DNA from 2 places in the Streptomyces sp. CB09001 genome. Region 2 is predicted to be linked to the other one. Evidence: predicted binding sites of a transcription regulator. Region 2 holds the regulator's gene; the other holds the start of a gene.
What was found. The regulator HrcA, encoded in region 2, represses chaperone genes, less so after heat shock. The targets are predictions, from matches to a motif close to TTNGCACTCNGNNNNNCNGAGTGCNAA.

Region 1: a site for HrcA is predicted at 4,187-4,213, ahead of groES (co-chaperone GroES). Genes of this name have one in related genera too.

Annotation. Positions count from the first base shown of each region.
Region 1 covers NZ_CP026730.1:4,449,537-4,458,263, forward strand. The annotation lists gene C4J65_RS20875 (sigma-70 family RNA polymerase sigma factor) at 1-1,076, shown strand, start outside; gene C4J65_RS20880 (class I SAM-dependent methyltransferase) at 1,082-2,263, opposite strand; gene C4J65_RS20885 (polysaccharide deacetylase family protein) at 2,354-3,274, shown strand; gene C4J65_RS20890 (polysaccharide deacetylase family protein) at 3,271-4,017, shown strand; gene groES (co-chaperone GroES) at 4,360-4,668, shown strand; gene groL (chaperonin GroEL) at 4,789-6,408, shown strand; gene C4J65_RS20905 (hypothetical protein) at 6,637-7,581, opposite strand; gene C4J65_RS20910 (SDR family oxidoreductase) at 8,070-8,727, opposite strand, start outside.
Region 2 covers NZ_CP026730.1:2,076,223-2,084,949, reverse strand. The annotation lists gene C4J65_RS09685 (SpoIIE family protein phosphatase) at 1-941, shown strand, start outside; gene hemW (radical SAM family heme chaperone HemW) at 1,055-2,287, shown strand; gene C4J65_RS09675 (Uma2 family endonuclease) at 2,388-2,966, shown strand; gene C4J65_RS09670 (DUF3097 domain-containing protein) at 2,944-3,765, opposite strand; gene C4J65_RS09665 (MBL fold metallo-hydrolase) at 3,800-4,543, opposite strand; gene hrcA (heat-inducible transcriptional repressor HrcA) at 4,709-5,725, shown strand; gene dnaJ (molecular chaperone DnaJ) at 5,726-6,862, shown strand; gene C4J65_RS09650 (nitronate monooxygenase) at 7,267-8,358, shown strand; gene C4J65_RS09645 (16S rRNA (uracil(1498)-N(3))-methyltransferase) at 8,355-8,727, shown strand, end outside.

The DNA of each region.
Region 1 (8,727 bases), 2.4 Mb from region 2:
TCATGACCACCGCCCGCCGCCGCGCCGTCGACCTGATCCGGCGCCGGGAGACCTACGCCCGCAAGCTCGCCGAGATCGGCCGGGACCTGCCCGCCTCGGCGCCCCCGCCCGAGGAGCCCGCCGACCCCGAGGACATCGACGACGACCTGCTGCGGCTGGTCTTCACCGCCTGCCACCCGGTGCTGTCCGCCGAGGCCCGCATCGCCCTCACCCTCCGCCTGCTCGGCGGCCTGACCACCCCCGAGATCGCCCGCGCCCGGCTCGTCCCCGAACCGACCGTCGCCCAGCGCATCGTCCGCGCCAAACGCACCCTGGCCAGGAAGAACGTCGCCTTCGAGGTGCCGTACGGGCCGGACCGCGCGGCCCGGCTCGGCTCGGTCCTCGAGGTCATCTACCTGATCTTCAACGAGGGCTACGCGGCCACCGCCGGCGACGACTGGCTCCGCCCCGCCCTGTGCGAGGACGCCCTGCGCCTGGCCCGCGTCCTGTCCGCCCTGATGCCGAAGGAGCCCGAGGTCCACGGCCTGACCGCACTGCTGGAGTTCCAGTCCTCCCGCACCGCCGCCCGTACCGACCCCGACGGCGAGCCGGTGCTGCTGCGGGACCAGAACCGCCGCCGCTGGAACCGCCTGCTCATCGCCCGCGGCGTCACCGCCCTCGGCCACGCCCACGCCACCACCGGCGTCGGAGGGCCGGGCCCGTACGCCCTCCAGGCCGCGATCGCCGCCTGCCACGCCACGGCCCTCACCTACCAGGAGACCGACTGGCCGCGCATCGCCACGCTCTACGGCCTGCTCGCGGCCCGTGCCCCGTCCCCGGTCGTCGAACTCAACCGCGCCGTCGCCGTCTCGATGGCCGAGGGCCCGGCCCCCGCCCTGGCCCTCGTCGACGCCCTCGCCGCGGAACCGGCCCTGCGCGACTACCACCTGCTCCCCAGCGTCCGGGGCGACCTCCTGCTCCGCCTGGACCGCACGGCGGAGGCCCGCGAGGAGTTCGAACGGGCCGCCTCCCTGACCCGCAACGCCCGCGAACGCGCGCTCCTGCGGCGCCGGGCGCGGGAGGCGGAGGCCCGCTAGCCGTCCTACCGGACGGGGTGCCCGATCAGCATCGTCGGCGCCCCCGCGACCCGGGTCAGGAACACCGTCGCGGCGTTCGGCCCCTGCGGCTTGACCTTCTTCCGCAGCTCCTCCGGCTCGACCGCCGAGCCCCGCTTCTTCACCGTCAGCGTCCCGACCCCGCGCTCCCGCAGCAGCGCCTTCAGCTTCTTGACGTTGAACGGGAGCTGGTCGGTGATCTCGTAGGCGGTGGCGTACGGCGTGCGGTGCGCTTCGTCGGCGGTGACGTAGGCGATGGTCGGGTCGATCAGCCCGCCGTCCAGGTCCTCGGCCACCTCGGCGACCAGGTGGGCGCGGATGACGGCACCGTCCGGCTCGTACAGGTACCTCCCGACCGGGCGGGCTTCGGGGTCCGGCAGCATGGTCGCGGGCGTCGCGTAGATCCCCGCTCCGGCGGGCAGCAGCGTCGCCCGCCGCGCCCCCGGCGTCACGTCCGGGCCGAACCACAGCACGGCCTCCTTGACGTCCCCGCCGTCCGAGACCCACTCTGCCGTCGCCTCCGGGGGGATCGCCTCGTGCGGAATGCCGGGCGCGATCTTCAGCAGGCCGAGCGGCGCCCCGAGCGCGGCGGACACCGCCCAGGACAGGGGCGGGGAGTACGCCTCCGGGTCGAAGATCCGGCCGCGTTTGGAGGAACGCCGGGCGGGGTCGACGAACACGGCGTCGTATCCGGCCGTGTCCACCTCCGTCACGTCGGCCTCGCGCACCTCGATCAGGTCGGCGAGCCCGAGCGCGTCGGCGTTGGCGCGGGCCGCCGCCGCGGTGACCGGGTCGTGGTCGACGGCGAGGACCCGGATCCCGGCGCGGGCGAACGCGATCGCGTCGCCGCCGATCCCGCAGCACAGGTCGGCGACGGACCGTACCCCGAGCGCCCGGAGGCACTCCGCCCGGTGCACCGCCACACTCGCCCGCGTCGACTGCTCGACCCCGTTCGGAGTGAAGAACATCCGCCCGGCGTCCTCGGCCCCGAACTTCGCCACCGCCCGCTGCCGCAGCCGCGCCTGCCCGAGTGCCGCCGAGACCAGCTCGGCGGGATGCGTGCGCCGCAGCCGGGTCGCGACCGCCAACTCCCGGGCGGGGTCGGTGTCGCGCACCTCGTCGAGGAGCGCGCGGCCTTCGGGGGTGAGGAGGAAGTCGAGGTCGTTCACCGGGTCATTGTGGGCCAGTCGGTGGATGGTGTGCCTCCGGCGCGGTGTCGGGCCGGGTTCGGCCGGGGGCGGCTGCGAGGATCCGGCACCATGCGAGCAGTCGTACAAAATGACAAATATCGGGCATCGCGTCGCGTGTCCCGGGCCTCTCGTGCCACCGCGGTCCTCGCCATCGCCGCCCTCGCCGGCGGCTGTGCGCAGGCAGAGGACCAAAGCGTGCGGGGCGCCCCCGGTCAGCAGGCGCCCCCGGCCCACGCGGTCGACGGCGCGGCGAAGGCTCGCGAGGCCCGGGCGGCTCTGGCCGCCGCCGCCAAGCGCTGGGACCTCAAGAAGGTCCCGCTGACGGCCCCCGCGCCCCCCGCGAAGAAGCCGGAGATCGAGGCCCGCGAGGGCTTCGAGGTCGACGGCCAGGAGGAGGACGGCCTCCCGCCGGTGTTCACCACGGTCCCCACCAAGGAGAAGGTCGTCTTCCTCACCATCGACGACGGCGCCGAGAAGGACCCGGCGTTCCTGAGGATGATGAGCGAGCTGAAGATCCCGTACACCGTCTTCCTCACCGACGAGGAGATCAAGGACGACTACGGCTACTTCAAGAAGATGCAGGCCCGCGGCGTCACCCTCAACAACCACACCCTGAGCCACCCCTACCTCCCCGGGCTCTCCTACGCGCAGCAGAAGCGGGAGATCTGCGGCATGCAGGACGTGATGGAGAAGCACTACGGCAAGCGCCCCGTCCTCTTCCGCCCGCCCTACGGCAACTACAACGGCGACACCCTGCGCGCCGCCAAGTCCTGCGGGATCAAGTACGCCCCGATCTGGAGCGAGGAGGTGTACGTCGACCACTGGGAGTACCGCGAGTGGGACCAGGATCTGCACCCCGGCGACATCGTCCTCACCCACTTCCGGGGCGAGGACGACTGGGACGGCACGATGACCGACATGGTCCGCCGCTTCCTGGACCGGATCACCGCCGACGGATACGCGGTGGCCCGCCTGGAGGACTACCTGTGAGGCGAGGGCGGTCCCGCCCGGCCGGCGCTGCCCCGGCCGCCCTCCTGCTCCCGCTGCTCCTGCTGCTCCCGCTCACCGGCTGCGACCGGATCGCCGCCCCCGCCGAACACGCGGCGGCGGCCGGGGACCCCGCCCAGGACGCCGACCGGGGCCGTCACCTGCCGCCCGTCGTGGACCACGTCCGCACCGACGACCCGGTCGTCTTCCTCACCTACGACGACAGCGCCGAGCGCGACCCCGCCTTCGCCGGCCTGATCCGCGAACGGCGGCTCCCGGTCACCCTGTTCCTCACCGACACCGTCGCCGGACCGGCGTACGGCGACCTCGCCCGGCTGCGCCCGTTCGGCGCGAGCCTGCAGAACCACACCCTCGACCACCGCTCCCTGCGCGGCCTGCCCTACGCCGGCCAGCGCGCCGAGATCTGCGGCCAGCAGACCAAGCTCAGGTCCCGCTTCGGCGTCCGCGCCCGCCTCTTCCGCCCGCCGCACGGCACGTACGACACCACGACCCTGCGCGCCGCCGCCGACTGCGGCATCACGGCCCTGGTCCTGTGGCGCGCCACCCTCGACGCCGACGGCACCCTCACCTACACCCGCGGCGGCCACCGCCTCCACCCCGGCGACATCGTCGCCGTTGACCCGGACCACCCGACGGCCACGAACCTGACGGCCCGCACGGAACGTTTGCTGGAGACGATCGAGGAGCAGGGGCTGAGGGTGGGCGACCTGGAAAATTACCTGTGACTTCTCGATGCCGACCGGCACAATCCAGCCCGTCCGGCGCTTGAGGACGAGGCCGGCCAGGCCGAAAAGGGGGGCCTGGGGGCGCAGCCCCCAGCGAGCCCGGCACCAACGCGGGGGTGCCTCCACGAACCGGCGTTCACCCGAAAACCCCGCCGACGCGCCGCCGGCATTGGCACTCCGCTTGACCGAGTGCTAATCGCAGTCATAGTCTCGGCCCTGGCACTCCCCACTGGAGAGTGCCAACTACGCGACGGGCAGGTCCGGCACCCGCGACGACGGATCCACCTGGTCGCCACCTCAGACAGTTAACCCCGTGAGATCTCCGAAGGGGGAGGTCGGATCGTGACGACCACCAGCTCCAAGGTTGCCATCAAGCCGCTCGAGGACCGCATTGTGGTCCAGCCGCTCGACGCCGAGCAGACCACGGCTTCGGGCCTGGTCATTCCGGACACCGCCAAGGAGAAGCCCCAGGAGGGCGTCGTCCTGGCCGTCGGCCCGGGCCGCTTCGAGGACGGCAACCGCCTTCCGCTCGACGTCAGCGTCGGCGACGTCGTGCTCTACAGCAAGTACGGCGGCACCGAGGTGAAGTACAACGGCGAGGAGTACCTCGTCCTCTCGGCCCGCGACGTGCTCGCGATCGTCGAGAAGTAGTTCACCCGAAGCACCTTGCTTTCCAGCTGCGCCCCTGGCTCCCGCGACCATAAAAAGCCGGGCGTCGGGGGCGCAGTTGCCGTATAACCCCAAGATTTCCGGAAGAGGGCTCACGCTCCCATGGCGAAGATCCTGAAGTTCGACGAGGACGCCCGTCGCGCCCTCGAGCGCGGCGTCAACAAGCTCGCCGACACCGTGAAGGTGACGATCGGCCCCAAGGGCCGCAACGTCGTCATCGACAAGAAGTTCGGCGCCCCCACCATCACCAACGACGGCGTCACCATCGCCCGCGAGGTCGAGGTCGAGGACCCGTACGAGAACCTCGGCGCCCAGCTGGTGAAGGAGGTGGCGACCAAGACCAACGACATCGCGGGTGACGGCACCACCACCGCCACCGTGCTCGCCCAGGCGCTCGTGCGCGAGGGCCTGAAGAACGTCGCCGCGGGTGCCTCCCCGGCGCTGCTGAAGAAGGGCATCGACGCGGCCGTCGCGGCCGTGTCCGAGGAACTCCTCGCGACCGCCCGCCCGATCGACGAGAAGTCCGACATCGCCGCCGTCGCCGGTCTGTCCGCCCAGGACCAGCAGGTCGGCGAGCTGATCGCCGAGGCGATGGACAAGGTCGGCAAGGACGGTGTCATCACCGTCGAGGAGTCCAACACCTTCGGTCTGGAGCTGGACTTCACCGAGGGCATGGCCTTCGACAAGGGCTACCTGTCGCCGTACTTCGTGACGGACCAGGAGCGCATGGAGGCCGTCCTCGACGACCCGTACATCCTGATCAACCAGGGCAAGATCTCCTCCATCGCGGACCTGCTGCCGCTGCTGGAGAAGGTCATCCAGGCCAACGCCTCCAAGCCGCTGCTGATCATCGCCGAGGACCTGGAGGGCGAGGCGCTCTCCACCCTCGTCGTCAACAAGATCCGAGGCACCTTCAACGCGGTCGCCGTCAAGGCCCCCGGCTTCGGCGACCGCCGCAAGGCGATGCTGCAGGACATGGCCGTCCTCACCGGCGCCACGGTCATCTCCGAGGAGGTCGGCCTCAAGCTCGACCAGGTCGGTCTGGACGTGCTCGGCACCGCCCGCCGCATCACCGTCACCAAGGACGACACCACGATCGTCGACGGTGCCGGCAAGCGCGACGAGGTCGAGGGCCGCATCAACCAGATCAAGGCCGAGATCGAGTCCACGGACTCCGACTGGGACCGCGAGAAGCTCCAGGAGCGCCTCGCGAAGCTGGCCGGCGGCGTGTGCGTGATCAAGGTCGGCGCCGCCACCGAGGTGGAGCTGAAGGAGCGCAAGCACCGTCTGGAGGACGCCATCTCCGCGACCCGCGCCGCGGTCGAGGAGGGCATCGTCTCCGGTGGTGGCTCCGCGCTGGTCCACGCCGTCAAGGTGCTCGAGGGCAACCTCGGCAAGACCGGCGACGAGGCCACCGGTGTCGCGGTCGTCCGTCGCGCCGCCGTCGAGCCGCTGCGCTGGATCGCCGAGAACGCCGGCCTGGAGGGTTACGTCATCACCTCCAAGGTCGCCGAGCTCGACAAGGGCCAGGGCTTCAACGCCGCCACCGGCGAGTACGGCGACCTGGTCAAGGCCGGCGTCATCGACCCGGTGAAGGTCACCCGCTCCGCCCTGGAGAACGCCGCCTCCATCGCCTCCCTCCTGCTGACGACCGAGACCCTCGTCGTCGAGAAGAAGGAAGAGGAAGAGCCGGCCGCCGCGGGCCACGGCCACGCCCACTGAGCGCCGCGCTGAGCTGAGCGAACGGTGCCCGGTCCCCTGCGGGGGCTGGGCACCGTTCTCCTGCGGGGGCTGGGCACCGTTCTCTTTTTGGTCGCCGGTTCCGGTGCCCGTGCCGGGCCGGCGTCTGCCCCGTCGGGTTCGTTGCCGGGTGCGGCGCCGTTGTGGCCGGTCGCGCGGATCCCCGCGCCCCTTGGGGCGTTGCACCTGACGAACCTCAGAACAGCGCCGTCACAGCAGTCCGCTCAGCGGCAGTACGCGCTCGGCGAGCCGCCCCCGCAGCCACCCCCCGGCCGTGTCGGGCTCCTCCGCGAGCCAGCCGGCGGCGACCAGCAGCCCCGTGTGCTCGGCGACGTCCTCGGGCCGCAGACCGCAGAACTGGGCGACGTCGTCCAGCGCCAGACCGGCGTCCTCGCCGACGTCTCCCAGGCACCCGTCGGGGCGGCTGTGGGCCGCGGTGTACACCGCGAGGAGCCTGGTGGCAGCCCCCGCCTTCTTCTTCCGCAGCTTCCGGTCGCCCACCACCTTCTGCGCCCACCCCGACAGCCGCGCCCGGGTGACCTTGCCGAAGAAGAACGGGCGGGGCCGCGTGGGAATCAGCGTGGGCACCGTGATCGGGGTGGGTTCCTCGGGCCGGGACGTCAGCGCGTCGTCGGCGGTGACGTCCTCCGGCAGCAGCAGCCAGCCCACGTCGACAAGCTCCTGGAGCACCCGCTCGGCGTCGCCCTGCAACCAGCCGCCGAGGTCCTGCCCGGTGACGTTCCCGGTACCGGCGCGCGCGGCCCGCAGGGTGAGCATCAGCACCGCGAGCCGCGCCTCGGCCCCGGGGAGCGGGGAGCCGGTCCGGACGTGCTCCAGCACGTTGCGGGCATGGACGCCCTGGCCCCGGGTCAGCAACCGCTCGACCACCGGCCCCTCCCCGTCCACCGGGACGCCGCGGCGGTTGGCGTCCATCTCACGGGTGGTCCGCGCGGCAGCCGCGGCCCGGTCCGCCTCCTCCCGCAGGGCGGCGTCGTCGGTGACGTCCGCCCACAGGGCGAAGGCGCGGGCCTTGCGGTCGTGCAGATCGGCGAGGACGGCGAGGTCCGGTTTCGGGCGCCGCTGGTACGCGCGGAACGCGTCCCCGAGCTCGGTCAGCTCCACGCGCAGCACCTCGGGCTGAAGATCGTCCGGCACGATCCGCTGCGCGACCTTCGCCCATCGACCCGCCTTCCGGGCCCGGGCGGGGACACCGCCGGGCTGGGGGCGCGGGGCGGGCCGGATATACGGGACGGAGACGGCCCCGGCGTCACCGTGGCGGGCCGGGGCGGGGACCGGGGCCACCGAAGGCGCCCCACCGCCGGGAGCGTCGGAGAACATCACCGCCCCACCCACGGCCCCCAAGCCCCTGTTCCCCCTGTCCGTACGCCCCTCGTCCGTGCCGTCGACGAACACTTCGCCCCGGTCACCAGCGCCCGCGTTCACGCGATGCCGCCCTCTCCCTCGCCGAACCTGCGACCTCCCGCCCGCTGCGGGCGCAGCCACCCGACGCTACGTCGCACCGGCAGCCCGCCAGGAAAGGTCCGGGATGGACCACACGTTCGGGTGACGATTCAGCCGGTCGGCGACCTGCAAGACGCCCCGGACCACTGCCCCTGTCCGGGGACCGCGGAACAAGCCTGCCCCTACCGCGGCCCGTACTTCCGCCCCGTCCGCGACGTGATCCCGCCCAGCAGCCCCCGCGGCACCAGCTTCGCCGCGCCCATCAGGGTCTTGTAGCGGGGGTCGGGGATCGACAGGGACTTCCCGCGCGACAGGTCGGCGAGGGCCGCCGCGACGACGTTGTCCGCGTCGAGCCACATCCAGTTCGGGATGTTGTCCGTGCCCATGCCGGCCCGCTCGTGGAACTCCGTGCGCACGAAACCGGGGGCCAGGGCCATCAGCCGTACGCCGCTGCCGGCCAGGTCCTTGGCCACGCCCTGGGTGAACTGCACGACCCACGCCTTGGAGGCGCCGTAGGTGCCGCGCGGGAGGAAGGCGGCGACCGAGGCCACGTTGACGACACCGCCCCGGCCCCGTTCCCGCATCGCCTCCACCGCCGCGGAGGTCAGCCGGAGCACCGCCTCGCAGTGCACCTTGAGCATGGTCAGCTCGTCGGCCATGGGGACGTCGAGGAAGCGGCCCTTGTTGCCGAAACCGGCGTTGTTGACCAGCAGGTCGACGGGGTTCCTGCGGTCCGACAGCCGGGCTGCCACCGCGTCGATGCCGGCGTCCGCCGACAGGTCCGCCGTCAGCACCTCCGCCTCGATGCCGTGCCGGTCGTGCAGCTCCGTGGCCTGCTCG
Region 2 (8,727 bases):
GGCCGCTGGGCACCCTGGTCATCGGACGGGCCGACACCCCGGGAGCCCCCGGTGCCACCGGTTTCCCCGACGAGATCACCGGTCTGGTCGAGGACCTCAGCCGCCGGGTGGCGCTCGCCATCGGTGCCGCCCGCCAGTACGCCCGGCAGGCCACCATCAGCGCCGTACTCCAGCGCGGCCTGCTGCCCGGCGCCGTCGCGGAGATCCCCGGTGTGCGCAGCGCCCTCGTGTACGAACCGCGTGACAAGGGCGGCCCCAGCGGCGACTTCTACGACCTGTTCCCGGCCGGCGACGGCCGCTGGTGCTTCGCCGTGGGCGACGTCCAGGGCAAGGGCCCCGAGGCCGCCGTCGTCATCGGCCTCGCCCGCCCCTGGCTGCGCCTGCTGGCCCGCGAGCAGTACGGCGTCCCCGACGTCCTCGACCGCCTCAACCAGCTCCTCCTCGACGACGCCACCGAGGCCGCCGACGCCGCCGCCCGCGCGCTGGTCGCCGCCGGAGGCCCACCGGTTGCCCCGGGCGACGGACCGCAGACCCGCTTCCTCTCCCTCCTCTACGGCGAGCTGGTCCCCTTCGACGGCGGCGTCCGCTGCACCCTCGCGTCCGCCGGACACCCGCTGCCGCTGCTCCTCGGGCCCGACGGCACGGTGTCCGCCGTCGCGTGCCCGCAGACCCTGCTCGGCGTCGTCGAGGACGCGACGTACGTCAGCGAGACCTTCGAGCTGCGGTCCGGCGACACCCTGCTGTGCGTCACCGACGGGGTCACGGAGCGGCGCAGCGGCTCCCGCCAGTTCGACGACGGCGACGGGCTCGCCGCGGCGCTGGCCGGGTGCGCGGGCCTGGACGCCGAGCTGGTCGCCGAGCGCATCAGGCGTCTGGTGCACGAGTTCGGGCCGCGGCCCCCGGAGGACGACCTGGCGCTGCTGGTACTCCAGGCGCAGTGAACGGGCGGACGGGGATCCGGCCGGGCGGGCAATCAGGCCGGGCAGGGGATCCGGGCCGGGCGGGCAATCAGGCCGGGCAGGGGATCCGGCCGGGGTGCGGGACAATGGAACGCATGCCCTCCGCACTCCCCGACGGCGAGCCCGTCCCCGCCGACGGCGCCCTGCCCGCGTCCGCGCTCGCCGGGGCCGCCGACCGCCCCCTCGGCTTCTACCTGCACGTGCCGTACTGCGCGACCCGCTGCGGCTACTGCGACTTCAACACCTACACCGCCACCGAGCTGCGCGGCACCGGCGGCGTCCTCGCCTCCCGCGACAACTACGCCGACACGCTCGTCGACGAGGTCCGTCTGGCCCGCAAGGTGCTCGGCGACGACCCCCGCGAGGTCCGCACGGTCTTCGTCGGCGGCGGTACGCCCACCCTGCTGGCCGCCGGTGACCTGGTACGGATGCTGCGCGCGGTCCGCGACGAGTTCGGCCTGGCGCCGGACGCGGAGATCACGACGGAGGCCAACCCCGAGTCCGTCGACCCGGCCTACCTCGCGGCGCTCCGCGAGGGCGGCTTCAACCGGATCTCCTTCGGCATGCAGAGCGCGAAGCAGCACGTCCTGAAGATCCTGGACCGCACCCACACCCCCGGCCGCCCCGAGGCCTGCGTCGCCGAGGCCCGCGCGGCCGGCTTCGACCACGTCAATCTCGACCTGATCTACGGCACCCCCGGCGAGTCCGACGACGACTGGCGGGCCTCCCTCGACGCCGCGCTCGGCGCCGGACCCGACCACGTCTCGGCGTACGCCCTGATCGTCGAGGAGGGCACCCAGCTCGCCCGCCGCATCCGGCGCGGCGAGGTCCCGATGACCGACGACGACGTGCACGCCGACCGGTACCTGATCGCCGAGGAGGCACTGTCCGCGGCCGGCTACGACTGGTACGAGGTGTCCAACTGGGCCACCTCCGACGCGGGGCGCTGCCTGCACAACGAGCTGTACTGGCGGGGCGCCGACTGGTGGGGCGCGGGACCGGGGGCGCACTCCCACGTGGGGGGCGTGCGGTGGTGGAACGTGAAGCATCCGGGGGCGTACGCGGCGGCGCTGGCGGCGGGGAAGTCCCCGGGCGCGGGGCGCGAGATCCTCACGGACGAGGACCGGCGCGTGGAGCGCATCCTGCTGGAGCTGCGCCTGCGGGAGGGCGTCCCGCTGTCACTGCTGCGGGAGGCGGGGCTCGCGGCGTCGCGGCGGGCGCTGTCCGAGGGGCTGCTCCAGGAGGAGCCGTACGAGGCCGGGAGCGCGGTGCTGACGTTGCGCGGGCGCCTGCTGGCGGACGCGGTGGTGCGGGACCTGGTGGACTGATCACTCGGGGGAGTGAAACGGCGCGGAACGCGGGCTCGGCCCCTAACCTGATCCATAGGCTGCCGCCGACAGCACGCGGCGAATGTGGAGGGCCACGGAGATGACAGCTGTGGACGAACGTGGAGTCGCGGAGTTCTTCGCGGGGTTCGAGCCACCCGAGGGGCTCAAGGTGGAGCTTCTCCGGGGGGAAATCGTGATGATGGCCAGCCCTGATCTGGTGCACAACCGGATCGTCACTTCGCTGATGGATCAGATTCCGCACCGGCGGTGGGAACGGCTCCAGACCCAGGACGTCGATGTTGTCGACGAGGCCAGTGAGCCTGTGCCCGACCTGGTGGTCATGGAAGTCGGTGTTGGCCCGGACTCAGGGCGTCTTCTGCCGTCACAGATGATCACGATGGTCGTGGAAGTGGTCTCGAAGACCAGCGTCGACCGGGACTATGGCGTCAAACGCTTGATCTATGCTGCGGGCGAAGTGCCCGCCTACCTGATCGTCGACCCCGTCATGGCCCAGTGCGTTCTGTACTCGGAGCCGGTCGGACGAGGTGAGGGGGCTGACTACCAGGTGCAGCGGATCACTCAGTTCGGGACACCGCTGCCGCTGGAACTGTTGGACGTTGAGCTGGATACCACCGAGTTCGGCACTTACAAAGGCGTCAAGCCTCATCACCGCCCGTAACGAAGTCGATCAACTCCTCCACCCTCCCCAGCAACTCCGGCTCCAGGTCCTTGTAGGACCCCACCCCGGCCAGGATCGCCTGCCACACCGCCCCCGTGTTCTCCGACGGCCACCCCAGCGCGCGGCACACCCCGGTCTTCCAGTCCTGACCATGGGGGACGCGTGGCCAGCCCTCGATCCCCACCGACGACGGCTTCACCGCCTCCCAGATGTCGATGTACGGGTGGCCCACGACCAGCGCGTGCTCGCTGGTCACCGCCTCCGCGATGCGCCACTCCTTCGAACCCGGCACCAGGTGGTCCACCAGGACGCCCAGCCGCGCGTCCGGTCCCGGGGCGAAGTCGGCGACGATCGACGGAAGGTCGTCCACGCCGCCCAGGTACTCCACGACGACGCCCTCGATGCGCAGGTCGTCGCCCCAGACCTTCTCGACCAGCTCGGCGTCGTGCCGCCCCTCGACGTAGATGCGCCCGGCGCGCGCCACCCGCGCGCGTGCGCCGGGGACGGCGACGGACCCGGACGCCGTACGGGCGGGAGCGGACCGTGCCGGGCCGGGGGAGGGCGGCCTGACCAGCGTCACCACGCGGCCCTCAAGGAGGAAGCCGCGCGGTTCCAGCGGGAAGACGCGGTGCTTGCCGAAGCGGTCCTCCAGGGTCACCGTGCCCGCCTCGCAGCGGATCACGGCGCCGCAGAACCCGGTGCCGGGCTCCTCGACCACCAGGCCGGGATCGGCGGGCACCTCGGGAACGGGCTGCGATTTCTTCCACGGAGGGGTCAGGTCGGCGGAGTACTGGCGCATTCTGCCGACGATACGAGGAACGCCCGCCCCGTGATCAACGCGACACGCCGAACCGGGCGGCCAGCGCGTCCCGTTGGGCCCGGACGAACCTCGCGTCCACCACCGCTCCGTGACCGGGGACGTACAGCGCGTCGTCTCCGCCCACCGCCAGCAGCCGGTCCAGCGCGGCCGGCCAGCGCGACGGTACGGCGTCGGGCCCCGCCTGCGGCTCGCCGGACTCCTCCACCAGGTCCCCGCAGAACAGGACGTCCGGGGAGCCCGGCACCAGCACCGCCAGGTCGTGACCGGTGTGCCCCGGGCCCACGTCGGCCAGCAGGACCTGCCGTCCACCGCCCAGGTCCAGCCCGCGCTCACCCCGCACCTCGTGCCGGACGGGCCCGAGCGCCTCGGCCGCCGCCCGCGCCGCCCGCGCGTCCAGCCCCTCCGCCACCGCGTCCGCGCGCAGCGCCTCCCGCCCCTGTCCGCCCGGCGCGAACAGCGCGCCCGTGCCCGCCGCCCCGTACGCGCCGTACACCTCCGCGTCCGCGAACGCCGCAGCGCCGAAGACGTGGTCGAAATGCGGGTGGGTCAGCGCGAGATGTGTCACACGGCGGCCGGCGAGCCGCCGCGCCCCCTCACGCAACCGGGCGCCCTCGGCCAGGCTCGACCCCGCGTCCACCATCAGGACCGCGTCCGCACCGAGCACCAGCCCCGCCGTGCAGTCCCACCCCGGCAGCCGGCACCGCCCCACCCCGTCCGCCAGCCGCTCCCAGCCCAGCTCTTCCCAAGTCACCGTCACGGCGACGACGCTAACGGCTTGGTCCCGGCCTTGCCGGGGGCGTACCCCACGGCCGTACACTGGGCCGGGGAAGTCTGGCACTCGCGAGTCATGAGTGCCAGGGCAGACCGGTCAGACGGCTCAGACGGGCCGAAACGGGCGGACGACAGCTGGAGGTGCGCGCCGATGCTCAGTGAACGCAGGCTGAAGGTGCTGCGCGCCATCGTCCAGGACTACGTCGGCACCGAGGAACCGGTCGGCTCCAAGGCCCTCACCGAACGGCACAACCTCGGTGTCTCCCCGGCCACCGTGCGCAACGACATGGCGGCCCTGGAGGACGAGGGGTTCATCGCACAGCCGCACACCAGCGCCGGGCGCATCCCGACCGACAAGGGCTACCGGCTCTTCGTCGACAAGCTGGCGGGCGTCAAGCCGATGACCGCGCCCGAGCGGCGTGCCATCCAGAACTTCCTGGAGGGCGCCGTCGACCTCGACGACGTCGTGGCCCGCACGGTGCGGCTGCTGGCGCAGCTCACCCGGCAGGTCGCCGTCGTGCAGTATCCGTCGCTGACGCGCTCGACCGTGCGGCACGTGGAGCTGCTCGCGCTCGCGCCCGCGCGCCTGATGCTCGTGCTGATCACGGACACCGGCCGGGTCGAGCAGCGGATGGTCGACTGCCCGGCGCCGTTCGGCGAGGCGTCGCTGGCCGATCTGCGGGCGCGGCTCAACAGCCGGGTCGCGGGGCGCCGTTTCACGGATGTGCCGGCTCTGGTGGAAGATCTGGCGGAGCCCTTCGAGGCCGAGGATCGCGGTACGGTCTCCACCGTGCTCTCCACTCTCCTGGAGACGCTGGTCGAGGAGAACGAGGAGCGGCTGATGATCGGCGGCACCGCCAATCTGACCCGCTTCGGGCACGACTTCCCCTTGGTGATCCGGCCGGTGCTGGAGGCGCTGGAGGAGCAGGTCGTGCTCCTCAAGCTGCTCGGCGAGGCGAAGGATCCGGGCGTGACCGTACGGATCGGTCACGAGAACGCCCACGAGGGACTCAACTCAACGTCCGTCGTGTCGGTCGGCTACGGTTCGGGCGGCGAGGCGGTTGCCAAGCTCGGCGTGGTCGGACCGACCCGCATGGACTACCCGGGAACGATGGGAGCGGTACGCGCAGTGGCACGGTACGTCGGACAGATCCTGGCGGAGTCGTAGGTGGCCACGGACTACTACGCCGTACTCGGCGTGCGCCGCGACGCTTCCCAGGACGAGATCAAGAAGGCGTTCCGGAGGCTCGCCCGCGAGCTGCACCCGGACGTCAACCCCGATCCGAAGACCCAGGAGCGGTTCAAGGAGATCAACGCCGCCTACGAGGTGTTGTCGGACCCGCAGAAGAAGCAGGTCTACGACCTCGGCGGCGACCCCCTCTCGCAGGCCGCCGGCGGCGGCGCGGGCGGCTTCGGCGCGGGTGGCTTCGGGAACTTCTCGGACATCATGGACGCGTTCTTCGGCACGGCGTCGCAGCGCGGGCCGCGCTCGCGCACCCGCCGCGGCCAGGACGCGATGATCCGCATCGAGGTCGAGCTGGACGAGGCCGCGTTCGGTACGACCAAGGACATCCAGGTCGACACGGCCGTGGTCTGCAACACCTGCAACGGCGAGGGCGCCGCGCCCGGCACGTCGGCCCAGACGTGCGACATGTGCCGCGGCCGCGGTGAGGTCTCGCAGGTCACCCGGTCCTTCCTGGGCCAGGTCATGACCTCCCGCCCCTGCCCGCAGTGCCAGGGCTTCGGCACCGTGGTCCCGACTCCGTGCCCCGAGTGCGCGGGCGACGGCCGGGTCCGCTCGCGGCGCACCCTGACGGTGAAGATCCCGGCCGGTGTCGACAACGGCACCCGGATCCAGCTCGCGGGCGAGGGCGAGGTCGGCCCCGGCGGCGGCCCCGCCGGCGACCTGTACGTCGAGATCCACGAGCTGCCCCACTCGACCTTCCAGCGCCGCGGCGACGACCTGCACTGCACGGTCACCATCCCCATGACGGCGGCGGCCCTCGGCACGAAGGTGCCGCTGGAGACCCTCGACGGCATGGAGGAGGTCGACATCCGCCCGGGCACCCAGTCCGGCCAGTCGATCCCGAAGCACGGCCGGGGCGTCACCCACCTGCGCGGCGGCGGCCGCGGCGACCTCATCGTGCACGTCGAGGTCACCACCCCGGGCAAGCTCGACCCCGAACAGGAACGCCTCCTGCGCGAGCTGGCCAAGCTCCGCGGCGAGGAACGCCCGACGGGGCAGTTCCAACCGGGGCAGCAGGGGTTGTTCTCGCGGCTGAAGGATGCTTTCAACGGGCGCTGAGGCGTGGACGTGGAGCTTGGCGGGCGTCGGTTTGCTGTGCGGGTGTGGGCGGCGGCCGGGGTCTGCCGGGGGTCCGGGGGTTGCCCCCGGGCAGGCACAGTCAGCCGGGGCGGCAAGGGTTGTTCTCGCGGCTGAAGGATGCTTTCAACGGGCGCTGAGGCGTTGACGTGGAGCTTGGCGGGCGTCGGTTTGCTGTGCGGGTGTGGGCGGCGGCCGGGGTCTGCCGGGGGTCCGGGGGTTGCCCCCGGGCAGGCACAGTCAGCCGGGGCGGCAAGGGCTGTTTTCCCGGTTGAAGGACGCCTTCAACGGGCGCTGACGCCGTGCGTTCCGATGCGGATGCTCCTGGCGTATGCCAACGGAAGCCCGGATTCGGACTTGTGTGGAGGACGTGACAACATGCCGTCATGTCCTCCGCACTGACCGATCTCTTCCCCTACCCGATCGTGCAGGCGCCCATGGCGGGCGGCGTCTCCGTGCCGCGGCTCGCGGCCGCGGTGTCCGAGGCGGGCGGGCTGGGCTTCCTGGCCGCCGGTTACAAGACCGCGGACGGGATGTACCAGGACATCAAACAGCTGAGGGGGCTCACGAGCCGGCCCTTCGGCGTCAACCTCTTCCTCCCGCAGCCGGAGACGGCCGATCCCGCCGCCGTCGACGTCTACGCCCACCAGCTGGCCGGCGAGGCCGCCTGGTACGAGACCGAGCTGGGCGACCCCGACTGCGGCCGGGACGACGGCTACGACACCAAGCTCGCCGTACTGCTGGACAACCCCGTGCCGGTGGTGTCCTTCCACTTCGGCGTCCCCAGCCGCGAGGTCGTCGACTCCCTGCACCGCGTGGGCACCTTCGCTCTGGTCACCGCGACCACCGCAGAGGAGGCCCGGGCCGTCGAGCAGTCCGGCGCCGACGCGGTGATCACCCAGGGCGTCGAAGCCGGCGGCCATCAGGGCACCCACCGGGACAACCCGGAGACCGGCGGCAGCACCGGACTGCTGTCGCTGGTCGCCCAGGTCCGCGAGGCGGTGAGCCTGCCGATCGTCGCCGCCGGCGGCATCATGCGCGGCGGCCAGATCGCCGCGGTCCTCGCGGCCGGAGCGAGCGCGGCCCAGCTGGGCACCGCCTTCCTCGCCACCCCCGAGTCCGGCGCGCACGACCTGCACAAGCAGGCGCTGACCAACCCGCTCTTCGTCCGCACCGAACTCACCCGCGCCTTCTCCGGCCGCCCGGCCCGCGCCCTGGTCAACCGCTTCCTGCGCGAGCACGGCCGCTACGCCCCCGCCGCCTACCCCGAGGTGCACCACCTCACCTCGCCGGTGCGCAAGGCGGCGGCGAAGACGGGCGACGCGCAGGGCATGGCGCTGTGGGCGGGACAGGGACACCGGATGGCCCGGGAGCTGCCCGCGGGACAGCTGGTGGAGGTGCTGACGGCCGAACTCGCCGACGCCGGGACAGCGTTGTCGGGACTGTCGGGCTATGCGACGGGGGGCGGCGCCCGATGACGGCACCGGTGTTCGTGGTCGACTCCCTGCGGCCGCAGGACCTGCCCGACGGGGAGTACGTCCTCGACGGCCCCGAGGGGCGCCACGCCGTCTCCGTGAAGCGGCTGCGGGCCGGTGAGGACGTCGTCCTCACCGACGGGCGCGGCCACTGGGCCGAGGGCTCGGTGAAGGCCGCGGAGGGCAAGGACCGCCTGGTCGTCACCGTCCCGGGCGGCGTGCGCGAGGAGCCCGCCGAGCAGCCCCGCATCACCGTCGTCCAGGCCCTGCCCAAGGGCGACCGCGGTGAGCTGGCCGTCGAGACGATGACCGAGGTCGGGGTCGACGCGATCGTGCCCTGGGCGGCGTCCCGGTGCATCACGCAGTGGAAGG